Regions from separate parts of the Clostridium neonatale genome, predicted to be linked through region 2. Evidence: a T-box and tRNA genes for the amino acid it is inferred to sense, from the RefSeq annotation. Region 2 holds a T-box; the other holds one or more tRNA genes.
What was found. The T-box of region 2 lies ahead of CNEONATNEC86_RS00775 (glycine--tRNA ligase). A T-box ahead of a tRNA ligase gene usually reads a tRNA of that ligase, here a tRNA-Gly.
Positions count from the first base shown of each region.

Region 1: it encodes a tRNA-Gly, which carries the amino acid that the T-box ahead of CNEONATNEC86_RS00775 (glycine--tRNA ligase) is inferred to sense. The anticodon was not compared.

Region 1 is NZ_UICR01000001.1:479,561-484,992, forward strand. Features, by position in the region: tRNA gene CNEONATNEC86_RS02295 (tRNA-Leu) at 1-8, shown strand, start outside; tRNA gene CNEONATNEC86_RS02300 (tRNA-Gly) at 13-87, shown strand; tRNA gene CNEONATNEC86_RS02305 (tRNA-Gly) at 115-188, shown strand; tRNA gene CNEONATNEC86_RS02310 (tRNA-Arg) at 251-327, shown strand; gene CNEONATNEC86_RS02315 (SDR family NAD(P)-dependent oxidoreductase) at 816-1,577, shown strand; gene CNEONATNEC86_RS02320 (TetR/AcrR family transcriptional regulator) at 1,599-2,189, shown strand; gene CNEONATNEC86_RS02325 (EFR1 family ferrodoxin) at 2,186-2,950, shown strand; tRNA gene CNEONATNEC86_RS02330 (tRNA-Arg) at 3,444-3,520, shown strand; tRNA gene CNEONATNEC86_RS02335 (tRNA-His) at 3,527-3,602, shown strand; tRNA gene CNEONATNEC86_RS02340 (tRNA-Gln) at 3,609-3,683, shown strand; tRNA gene CNEONATNEC86_RS02345 (tRNA-Lys) at 3,833-3,908, shown strand; tRNA gene CNEONATNEC86_RS02350 (tRNA-Gly) at 3,915-3,989, shown strand; tRNA gene CNEONATNEC86_RS02355 (tRNA-Gly) at 4,014-4,087, shown strand; gene CNEONATNEC86_RS02360 (M13-type metalloendopeptidase) at 4,294-5,432, shown strand, end outside.
Region 2 is NZ_UICR01000001.1:160,195-165,626, forward strand. Features, by position in the region: gene greA (transcription elongation factor GreA) at 1-458, shown strand, start outside; gene lysS (lysine--tRNA ligase) at 475-1,980, shown strand; tRNA gene CNEONATNEC86_RS00760 (tRNA-Asn) at 2,139-2,213, shown strand; tRNA gene CNEONATNEC86_RS00765 (tRNA-Asn) at 2,774-2,848, shown strand; tRNA gene CNEONATNEC86_RS00770 (tRNA-Asn) at 3,046-3,120, shown strand; T-box leader at 3,221-3,388, shown strand; gene CNEONATNEC86_RS00775 (glycine--tRNA ligase) at 3,436-4,827, shown strand; gene murD (UDP-N-acetylmuramoyl-L-alanine--D-glutamate ligase) at 5,011-5,432, shown strand, end outside.

The DNA of each region.
Region 1 (5,432 bases), 320 kb from region 2:
CTGCACCAAGTTGCGTGAGTGACTCAATGGTAGAGTGCCACCTTGCCAAGGTGGAAGTTGCGGGTTCGAGTCCCGTCTCGCGCTCCACTAATTAAAAATTATGTACAATAATATGCGGGTATCGTATATCGGTAATACTCCAGCCTTCCAAGCTGGCAAGGTGGGTTCGATTCCCACTACCCGCTCCAAAAAACAACTGAAATCAGTTGTTTTTATTTTTATATAAAAACAGAAGAAAATATTAAGATATGCACCTATAGCTCAGTTGGATAGAGCGTTGGACTTCGAATCCAAGCGTCGCAAGTTCGAATCTTGTTAGGTGTACCAAAACGTAGAAATACCGAGGCTTTACAAAAAGTAGAGTCTCGGTATTTTTTTATACTACAGCCAATAGACTTTGTTAAGGTATAAAGAACTTAGTTTAAAAGAATCCAATAGTAGCAGGAACAAGTAACTATAGAGCTATCTAAAAATTAACAAATTAAATATTATATCTAAATCATTTATCAAGAAAAATTACATTGATTTATGGTTTAGATTTTTTGTATTTAACTATATGTAGTATAGGTGGGGGAAGATGTATTTTTTTAGGGGAGGATATCATAGAACATAAGGCGTGAAAGAAATTATATAAAATGCTGAAATGGAGTTTTTATATATAGAATTTATAAATATCTTATTTAGACAATTTAAAGATAGTGTCTAAATATAGGCTGTAGAAAAATATTGTAAATTGCTTTTATTTATTTAGATTCTTATAATGAAATTAAGTTAGACATATGTATAATAATTTACAATAGAAATGGAGAAAACATATGAGAATTGCAATAGTTACAGGAGCATCTTCAGGCTTAGGGCTAGAATTTATTAAAACACTTATCAATAAATATAAAGATTTACAGGAAATATGGGTTATTGCAAGACGAAAAGAAATATTAGTACAAATTGCAGATAAATATAAGGATGTAAATATAAGACCAGTGTCAATAGATTTAGGAAAAGATAAATCCTATACTGAATTGGAGCAGATTTTACAAAAAGAAAAGCCAGAGATACAGATATTGATTAATAACGCAGGGTATGAAAGAATAGGATATTTCAAGGATATGGATATGTCAGATATTATTTCAATTATCAATGTTAATATAAAAGGAATAACAGCAATAAACAGACTTTGTCTACCTTATATGAAAAAAGGAAGCTTTGGAATTATTACTGGTTCAATTTCTTGTTTTTCGCCAATACCAAATCAGGCCGTATATAGTGCAAGTAAAGAATATACTTATTATCTTGGAAAGGCTCTAAGAGAAGAACTGCAAAAAGAAGGTATTAATATATTGACTCTATGTCCAGGCAATATGGATACTGAAATGAATCCAAGGGGGAGTATAAAACATAGCCCCCAAATAAATATGCTTCCATTTTTGGATATGAAGGTAGTTACAGAAAGAGCATTGGAAAAAGCGGAGAAGGGAAAGGCTGTTTATACACCAGGAGGTTTTTATAAATTTTATAGAATATGTAGCAAGATAATACCTTCTGCATTTATGGTAAAGATAACAAAGAAATTTTTTTAGAAAGGTTAAGATATAGCAGTTATGAAATATGATTTAACTAAGAAGACAAATCGTTTTGCAGAGAGAACATTGAAGGATTTTTCGGAGACATTATTTTCTCTAGTAGAGAAGAAAAAATTTGAAGATATTACTGTAAATGAATTATGTAATGCATGTAATTATCCAAGAGCCACATTTTATAACTACTTTCAAGATATATATGATTTGCTTGATTACTGCTGGGAGAATATGAGCAAGGAAATTAAAATTCAGGATTATAAGAGTATTACACCAGAGGAGCGTACACAAGTATTATTTGAGAGATTATATACCTTTTTTGAAAAGAAAAAAGATACTGTAGATCGTATCATGTCTAATAATGAAATAGATGGAGCAATGGCAGAATCTTTAAAACGCTTTATGCTTTTAAAAATAAAAGAAATAGTATCTTCTTGTGAGAATATTAATAACCAGAGCGTTCCATTTGAATTGATAGTTATGCATTATAGCAATACCTTGCAAATGATTTTAGAATTTTGTTTTTTAAGGAAAGATTTAATTTCCAAAGAAGAAGCGCAAATAAGTATTGACTACCTATTAGTATCATTAGAAAAGAAAGGAAAGTTGTTATGATTTTATATTTTTCCGCAACAGGAAATTCTAAATATGTCGCAGAGAGAATTGCAAAAGTAACAAATGAGGAGTGTGTGTCTATCTTAGATGTGATAAAGGATGATAAATATTATTTATCAATAAAGGCAAATGAAACTGTGGGGATTGTTTCGCCAACATATGCTTGGGGGTGTCCTTCTGTAATTATTGATTTTTTAAAGAATGTTTCTCTTACAGAAAATAAGAAATGCTATATGTACTATATAGCAACTTATGGAACAACACCAGGCAATAATGGTTACTTTGCTAATAAAAATCTATTTAAAAGTATAGGAAGAGAATTTGATGCTTATTTTAGTGTGAAAATGCCAGATACATGGACTCCTATATTTAATTTATCTAATAAAGAAAAAGTATCAGAAATAAATAGAAAGGCTGAGCCACAGATAGATGAAATAATTGCAAATATACAAAATAAATCTTCTGGTGATTTTATGAAAAATAAGATTCCAAGATTTACAGCACCTTTCTATAAGCCATACTATGACAATATGAGAAAAACTAAAAATTTCACTGTAGAAGATAGCTGTATTGGATGTAGATTGTGCGAAAAAAAATGTCCTGTCAATGCTATTGAAATTAAAGATGGAAAACCGGTTTGGGTGAAGGATAAATGCGTAATGTGCCTTGGCTGTCTGCATCGCTGTCCTAAGTTTGCAATTCAGTATGGAAAAAATACGAAAAAGCATGGACAATATAAGAATCCCAATACAAAAGTGTAAGAAAAATATCATAATAATTTTATATTTTTAGAAACTGTAGATTTTAAATGTGTATCATATAAGATGACAAATCAATATTGTACGTTTGATAAATAATTAGTAGTATTTTTTAACTAGTTTAAGGAAGTGATACCATATCAAGAGCACCAAAACCAATTGTTCTGCAATCATCAAAGATGAACAAATTTAAATAAAAAAGGATTAATCTATAAGACTTAAGATTGTATTATTTGTAATAATATCTGGAGTCTTATTTTATTATAAAACAAATCATCGAACTAAAGTTTCATAACTTTTAAAATATGAAGTTTTAGAAAAAATTAAATCAATTTATTAATTTAAATAGAAATAGCATATTTAAGTGGGAGTAAAAGTGCATATAAAATAAAAAAATAAAAAAATATGAAAAAAGCTTTGACAAAAAAGAATAAATAAGATACAATAACATTCGTTGTGAGGAACAAATCTTACAAATAAAAAAAATATTAAATATGCGTTTTTAGCTCAGCTGGATAGAGCAACGCCCTTCTAAGGCGTGGGTCAGGGGTTCGAATCCCTTAAAACGCACCATTGATGGTGAACGTAGTTCAGTTGGTAGAGCGCCAGTTTGTGGCACTGGTTGTCGTGGGTTCGAGTCCCATCGTTCACCCCATAAAATTGGGATGTCGCCAAGCGGTAAGGCAATGGACTTTGACTCCATTATGCGTAGGTTCGAATCCTGCCATCCCAGCCATTATTTTAATAAATAAACAACACTTGTAAAGTTTAATGATTTCAAGTGCGAGGAAACAAATGATTTATGAAATGAGCAGTATGTTTATACGCGAATGAATAAATTATGCAGTTGACGAAGTAATTGAGAGCAGTAAACGAACAAAATTTGGTTCACTAGCTCAGTCGGTAGAGCACATGACTTTTAATCATGGTGTCCCGGGTTCGATTCCCGGGTGAGCCACCAAATAATGCGTGAGTGACTCAATGGTAGAGTGCCACCTTGCCAAGGTGGAAGTTGCGGGTTCGAGTCCCGTCTCGCGCTCCATTAAAAATTACATACAATAAATATGCGGGTATCGTATATCGGTAATACTCCAGCCTTCCAAGCTGGCAAGGTGGGTTCGATTCCCACTACCCGCTCCAAAGAACAGTTCTTTCTTGAACTGTTCTTTTTTTATATTCAAATATATTATATGCTTATTTTTGAATTTAATAGAAAATCGGATTAGTAAAATATCTATATAGCATATTTTACTAAAATAAACTAGCAGAATTTATGTATTTTATTAGAGTAAAAATTGAATAATAGTTATAGATTATTTTATTAAGAAACTGAGGAGGAAGTTAGTATGTTTAAAAAATTTAGATTTATAGTTATGGTTTTATTATTAATTCTTTCTCCTAATGTTTTATTTGCACCAAACTTTAAATTATATAGAAACACTGTAGCATACGCAGATGAACAAAATAAATCAAATGAAGTTAGATTAGAAGATGATTTTTATGAAGCTATAAATAAAGAATGGATTTCTAAGAATAAACTTGGAGATGGGTGTGTCAGCTACGGTACATTTCAGGAGGTCTCAAACAAAGTTACATGTGATGTAAAAGAAATTATTAGAGATATAAAAGAAAATATAGATAAGTATGATCCAAATAGTGATGAGATAAGAATAATAACATTATATGATAACTATTTTAATATGAATATGAGAAATGATTTGGGAATAAAACCTATAGAAAAATATATTAATAGAATCGATAATATAAAAACGGAAAATGATTTAAGAAAAATCATTAGAGATAAAGATTTTTCATACTTTCAATTTCTAGTTAATTTAGGCGTTGGAACAGACTGTAAAGATAGTAATAAAAATATACTATATATAGGAAATAGTAAAATAGGTCTAGGAAATTCGCATTATTATAAAAGCGATGATATTAAATATAGCTATATAGATTATATAACTAAGTTAAATGTTTTATCTGGATTAGATAAAATGACTGCATTTAATAATGCAAAAATATTTTATGAAATTGAAAAAAAGATAGCTAATGAAATTCCTACTAAGGAAGAAGAAGCCTTAGAAGAAGATAGAATTGAAAAAAGTTATAATGTATATACATTAAAGCAATTAAATGAGGAGTATCCTAATCTGGAATTTAATAAATTACTTAAAGAATATAAAGTAAATAAAGCAAAGAAAATTATAGTGGAGAATCCTAAAAATTTAAAATCAGTAAACAATCTGGTTAAAGAAGAAAGTCTAGATAATATGAAAATATACTTTAGAACAAGTATATTGTTAAGAACTGATAATTCATTAACAGAAGATTTCAGAAAAGCAAGCTCAGACTTAAAGAGAACCTTGTATGGAGTTGGAGTCGTAGATTTAAATGAAAATAATGCAGTTAGATTTACTATGTGTCAATTAGAAGATGTAGTAAGTAGATTATACATTGATAAGAAATTTGATTATGAATGTAA
Region 2 (5,432 bases):
TGACATATGAAGGTGTAAAAAAATTAGAAAACGAGCTAGAATATTTAAAAACAGTTAGAAGAAAAGAAATTACTGAAAAAATAAAAGTTGCTTTAGGATATGGAGATTTAAGTGAAAACTCAGAATATGATGAAGCTAAAAATGATCAGGCTTTTGTTGAGGGAAGAATAGTTCAGTTAGAAGCTATGTTAAAAAATGCAGTAGTTGTTGATGAATCAGAAATACCTAATGATATGGTGTCAGTAGGCTCAAAAGTAAAAGTAAAAGATTATGAATTTGATGAAGATGTAGAATATACAATTGTAGGTTCAGCTGAAGCAGATCCTATGAATTTTAAGATATCAAATGAATCTCCTGTTGGAAAGGCTTTAATAGGAAAAAAAGTTGGAGAAATTGTTGAAGTAGTAATTCCGGATGGAGTGAATAAATTTGAAATATTAGAAATAAGTAGAAGTTAAAAATGGAGGGACAATGATGTCAACAGAAGAAATGAGTATACAAGAGCTGGAAGCTCAATTTAGTGAGCAAGAAGCCCTAAGAAGAGAGAAGCTAGCAGAATTACAAAGAGAAGGTAAAGATCCGTTTGATGTTTACAAAGTAGAACGTACTCATACATCAGAAGAAGTTAAAGCTAACTATGAATCATTAGAAGGCAAAGAAGTAACAGTTGCAGGAAGAATTATGTCTAAGAGAGGTCAAGGTAAGGTTGTATTCTCAGATATATATGATAAAGATGGAAAAATGCAATTATTTATAAAGATTGATATGGTTGGAGAAGAAAACCTAAAACAATATAAAAGCTTAGATTTAGGTGATTGGGTTTCAGCTACAGGTGAAGTATTCACAACTAAGACTGGAGAAGTATCTGTAAAGGTAAGTTCTTTTGAATTAATATGTAAATCATTAAAACCATTACCAGAAAAATGGCATGGATTAAAAGATCCGGATTTAAGATATAGACAAAGAGAAGTTGATATAATAACTAATTCAGAAGTTAAAGATACTTTTATTAAGAGAAGTAAAATAATATCAGCAATGAGAGAATTCCTAGATAATAAAGGTTTCTTAGAAGTAGAAACTCCTATACTTGCACCAATTGCTGGTGGAGCTGCTGCTAAACCATTTATAACTCATCATAATACTTTAGATATTGATATGTATTTAAGAATTGCTACAGAGCTATACCTTAAGAGATTAATAGTGGCTGGATTTGAAAAAGTGTATGAAATTGGAAGAAACTTTAGAAATGAAGGAATGTCGGTCAGACATAATCCGGAATTCACTGCTATAGAGTTATATGAAGCATATGCAGATTATAATGATATGATGGAAATTACTGAGAATATGGTTGCGTATATATGTGAAAAAGTAAATGGTACTACTAAAGTTAATTATCAAGGTACTGAAATAGACTTCATGCCGCCTTGGAGAAGAGTGACAATGGTAGACGTAGTTAAAGAACATGCGGGTGTGGATTTCAATGAAATAAAATCAGATGAAGAAGCACAATCTATAGCTAAAGAAAAAAATCTAGAATTCTCTAAGCCTTTAGATAAGGTAACAAAGGGTGAAGTATTAAATGCTTTATATGAAGAGTTTGGTGAAGCTAATATGATTCAACCTACATTTGTTATGGATTATCCAGTAGAAATATCACCTTTAACTAAGAAAAAAAGAGGCAATCCAGCATTCACAGAAAGATTTGAAGGTTTTGTATTTGGTAGAGAGCTTTGTAATGCTTATTCAGAATTGAATGATCCAATTGTTCAAAGAGAAAGATTTGAACAACAAGCTAAAGAAAGAGAACTTGGTGATGATGAAGCGTACATGTTAGATGAACAATTCATGAGCGCCTTAGAAACTGGTATGCCACCAACTGGAGGATTAGGAATTGGAATAGACAGATTAATAATGTTCCTTACAGATTCAGCATCAATTAGAGATGTTATTTTATTCCCTACAATGAAGCCACAAAAGTAATAGATTATATAGAAAGCTAGGCATAAAGTATGTATTTGTGCCTGGTTTTTATTTGTTTAAGATGAAATATAATATTTTGATAAAATAAATTGTGAAAAATATTATAAAAAGGGTTGCATAATTAAGAAAACCTGTTATAATAATAAAAGTAATGACGTTCCGCGATAGCTCAATGGTGGAGCACTCGGCTGTTAACCGATAGGTTGGAGGTTCGAGTCCTCTTCGCGGAGCCATTTTTTTATTTAAAAATAAAGAAGTTATCATAAGATATTTTTTGAGGATATTTTATGATAACTTCTTTTTATAATGGGATGAATTAACAAGTTAAGTGTGGCACTGATTTTACTCTATGTTAAATACTTCTAGTATGGCTGTGAATCCAAGATATTTCCTTGGCTTATTATTTACAATATATTTAATATATAAATATATGATCGCGTTATATTAAGAAAATCAAATTTATTATGAAAAAAATCTATAATAAGATCATTTTCATTTTAATTTGTTTTTTGCGATGAACTGTAGTAATCAGTTTATAGTAATATGTTTATAGATCATAAGTCGCGTTCTTTAAAGTGATCTTCTAGTCAAATATTAATTTAACATGAACTTGTTCATGCTGCTTGTTTTTTGTAGTTAATTAGTGTCAGCTTAATACTGCAATTTATCATATATAATAAGGTTACTTGAAAGGTATATATGATTTAAAAGAAAAAGACTTTAAATATTTAATTTTAGTATAAAAGGGTTGCATAATTAAGAAAACCTGTTATAATAATAAAGGTAATGACGTTCCGCGATAGCTCAATGGTGGAGCACTCGGCTGTTAACCGATAGGTTGGAGGTTCGAGTCCTCTTCGCGGAGCCATTTTTTTATTAAAGAAGTTTTCATAAGAAAGAGTGAAGAAGTTATTTTATATAATAGCTTCTTATTTTTATAGTTCAAACATTAACTATTAATTTTATAAATAAGATATATTGAATTTAATTTGCTATATAAAAAATTTAAATAAAAAAGGGTTGCATAATCTAAAAAATCTGTTATAATAATAAAAGTAATGACGTTCCGCGATAGCTCAATGGTGGAGCACTCGGCTGTTAACCGATAGGTTGGAGGTTCGAGTCCTCTTCGCGGAGCCATTTTTTTTATATTTTTTTACTCTATTATTGAATGTATTATATAATGATAATTGAACTTGACATATATGGGTATTTTGATAAAATTAATTTATAAAATTTAATATACATGTTGAGAAAGAAGAGTAATTTTAAATTCATTTAAAGAGAGATGATGGTAGGTGAAAATCATTAATAATTTAAAATGAATGGAGCTTTTGAGTGTAATGTTTTGAAAGTTGGGCTTTAGCCAAGAAGGGTGGAACCGCGGAATAATAATTTCGTCCCTTTATGGTTAGAGCTTTTTTATTTTATAATAAAATATTTGGAGGGATAATAATGGCAGTAGAAAAGACAATGGATAAAATCGTAGCGCTTTGTAAGAACAGAGGATTCGTATTTCCAGGATCTGATATATATGGTGGATTGGCAAATTCTTGGGATTACGGTCCATTAGGAGTAGAGTTTAAAAATAATGTAAAAAAAGCTTGGTGGAAAAAATTTGTTCAAGAGAGTCCTTATAATGTAGGCTTAGATTCTGCTATATTAATGAATAGAGAAGTTTGGGTTGCATCAGGTCACGTTGGAGGATTTTCAGATCCATTGATGGACTGTAAAGAATGTAAAGCTAGATTTAGAGCAGATAAATTAGTTGAAGATCATATGACGGAAAATGGAGCTGAAGTAGCTAGTGCTGATGGATGGTCTAATGAACAATTGAAAGAATATATTGAAAAGAATAATATAGTGTGTCCTAAATGTGGAAAGATGAACTATACAGATATAAGAAAGTTTAATCTTATGTTTAAGACTTTCCAAGGAGTTACTGAGGATGCGAAAGCAGAAATATTCTTAAGACCGGAAACAGCACAAGGTATTTTTGTTAACTTTAAAGCTGTTCAAAGAACTTCAAGAAAAAAAGTGCCATTTGGTATAGCTCAGATAGGTAAATCTTTTAGAAATGAAATCACTCCTGGTAATTTTATTTTTAGAATAAGAGAATTTGAACAAATGGAATTGGAATTTTTCTGTAAGCCAGGAACAGATTTAGAGTGGCATAAATACTGGAAAGATTATTGTTGGAATTTCCTACTTAATTTAAACATTAATCCTAAAAGCTTAAGAATGAGAGATCACGGAGAAGAAGAGTTATCATTCTATTCAAATGCAACATCTGATATAGAATATTTATTCCCATTTGGCTGGGGAGAACTTTGGGGTATAGCTGATAGAACTGATTATGATTTAAATAAGCATCAAGAACATTCTGGTCAAGATTTAACTTACTTGGATCAAGTTACAAATGAAAGATATATTCCATATGTTATCGAGCCATCATTAGGTGCCGATAGAGTTGCTTTAGCATTTTTAGTAGAAGCGTATGATGAAGAAGAATTAGAAGGTGGAGATGTTAGAACGGTAATGCATTTACATCCAGCTTTAGCACCGTTTAAAGCTGCTATATTGCCTTTATCTAAAAAGCTTTCTGATAGGGCGTTAGATATATATACTGAATTAAGTAAGAAGTTTAGTGTTGACTTTGATGAAACAGGAAGTATAGGGAAGAGATATAGAAGACAAGATGAAGTAGGTACTCCATACTGCGTAACAATTGATTTTGATACATTAGAAGATGAATCAGTTACTATTAGAGATAGAGATACTATGACTCAAGAAAGAATAAAAATAAGCGAATTAGAAAATTATATTCAAAAAAGTTTAGAATTTTAATGATTAAAAAGTTGTTTTAGAATGAAAATAGTATTCTAAAACAACTTTTTATTTATAATATAGCGATTACAAAATAAATTATAGTTCATAATTTATAAAGATGTATTAATATGGTATGCTGATGATTAGAGTGATATAATTAAATTTAACGTTATATATTAATATAAATTTTGGAGGCAAAAAATGAAAAGGGATTTCAAAGAGTTTAAAGATTTTATATGTGGTAAAAATGTAGGGGTGGTTGGTATTGGTGTCAGCAACATCCCTTTGATAAACTTTTTATTAGATCTAGGGGCAAAAGTAACCGCTTTTGATAAAAAGAATAAAGAAGATCTTGGAAACGTAGCAGATGAGTTTAGTAAAAAAGGAGTAACTTTAGAGCTTGGAGAACACTATTTAGATAATTTAACAGGATTTGATGTGATATTTAAAACGCCATCAATGAGAATAGACAGTGAAGCTTTGGTGAGAGCTAAAAACGAAGGTGCATATGTAACATCTGAGATGGAGGAATTTGTTAAATATACTAAAGGAAAAATATATGCCATAACTGGTAGCGATGGAAAGACTACAACTACAACTATAGTGTCTAAGTTATTAGAAGA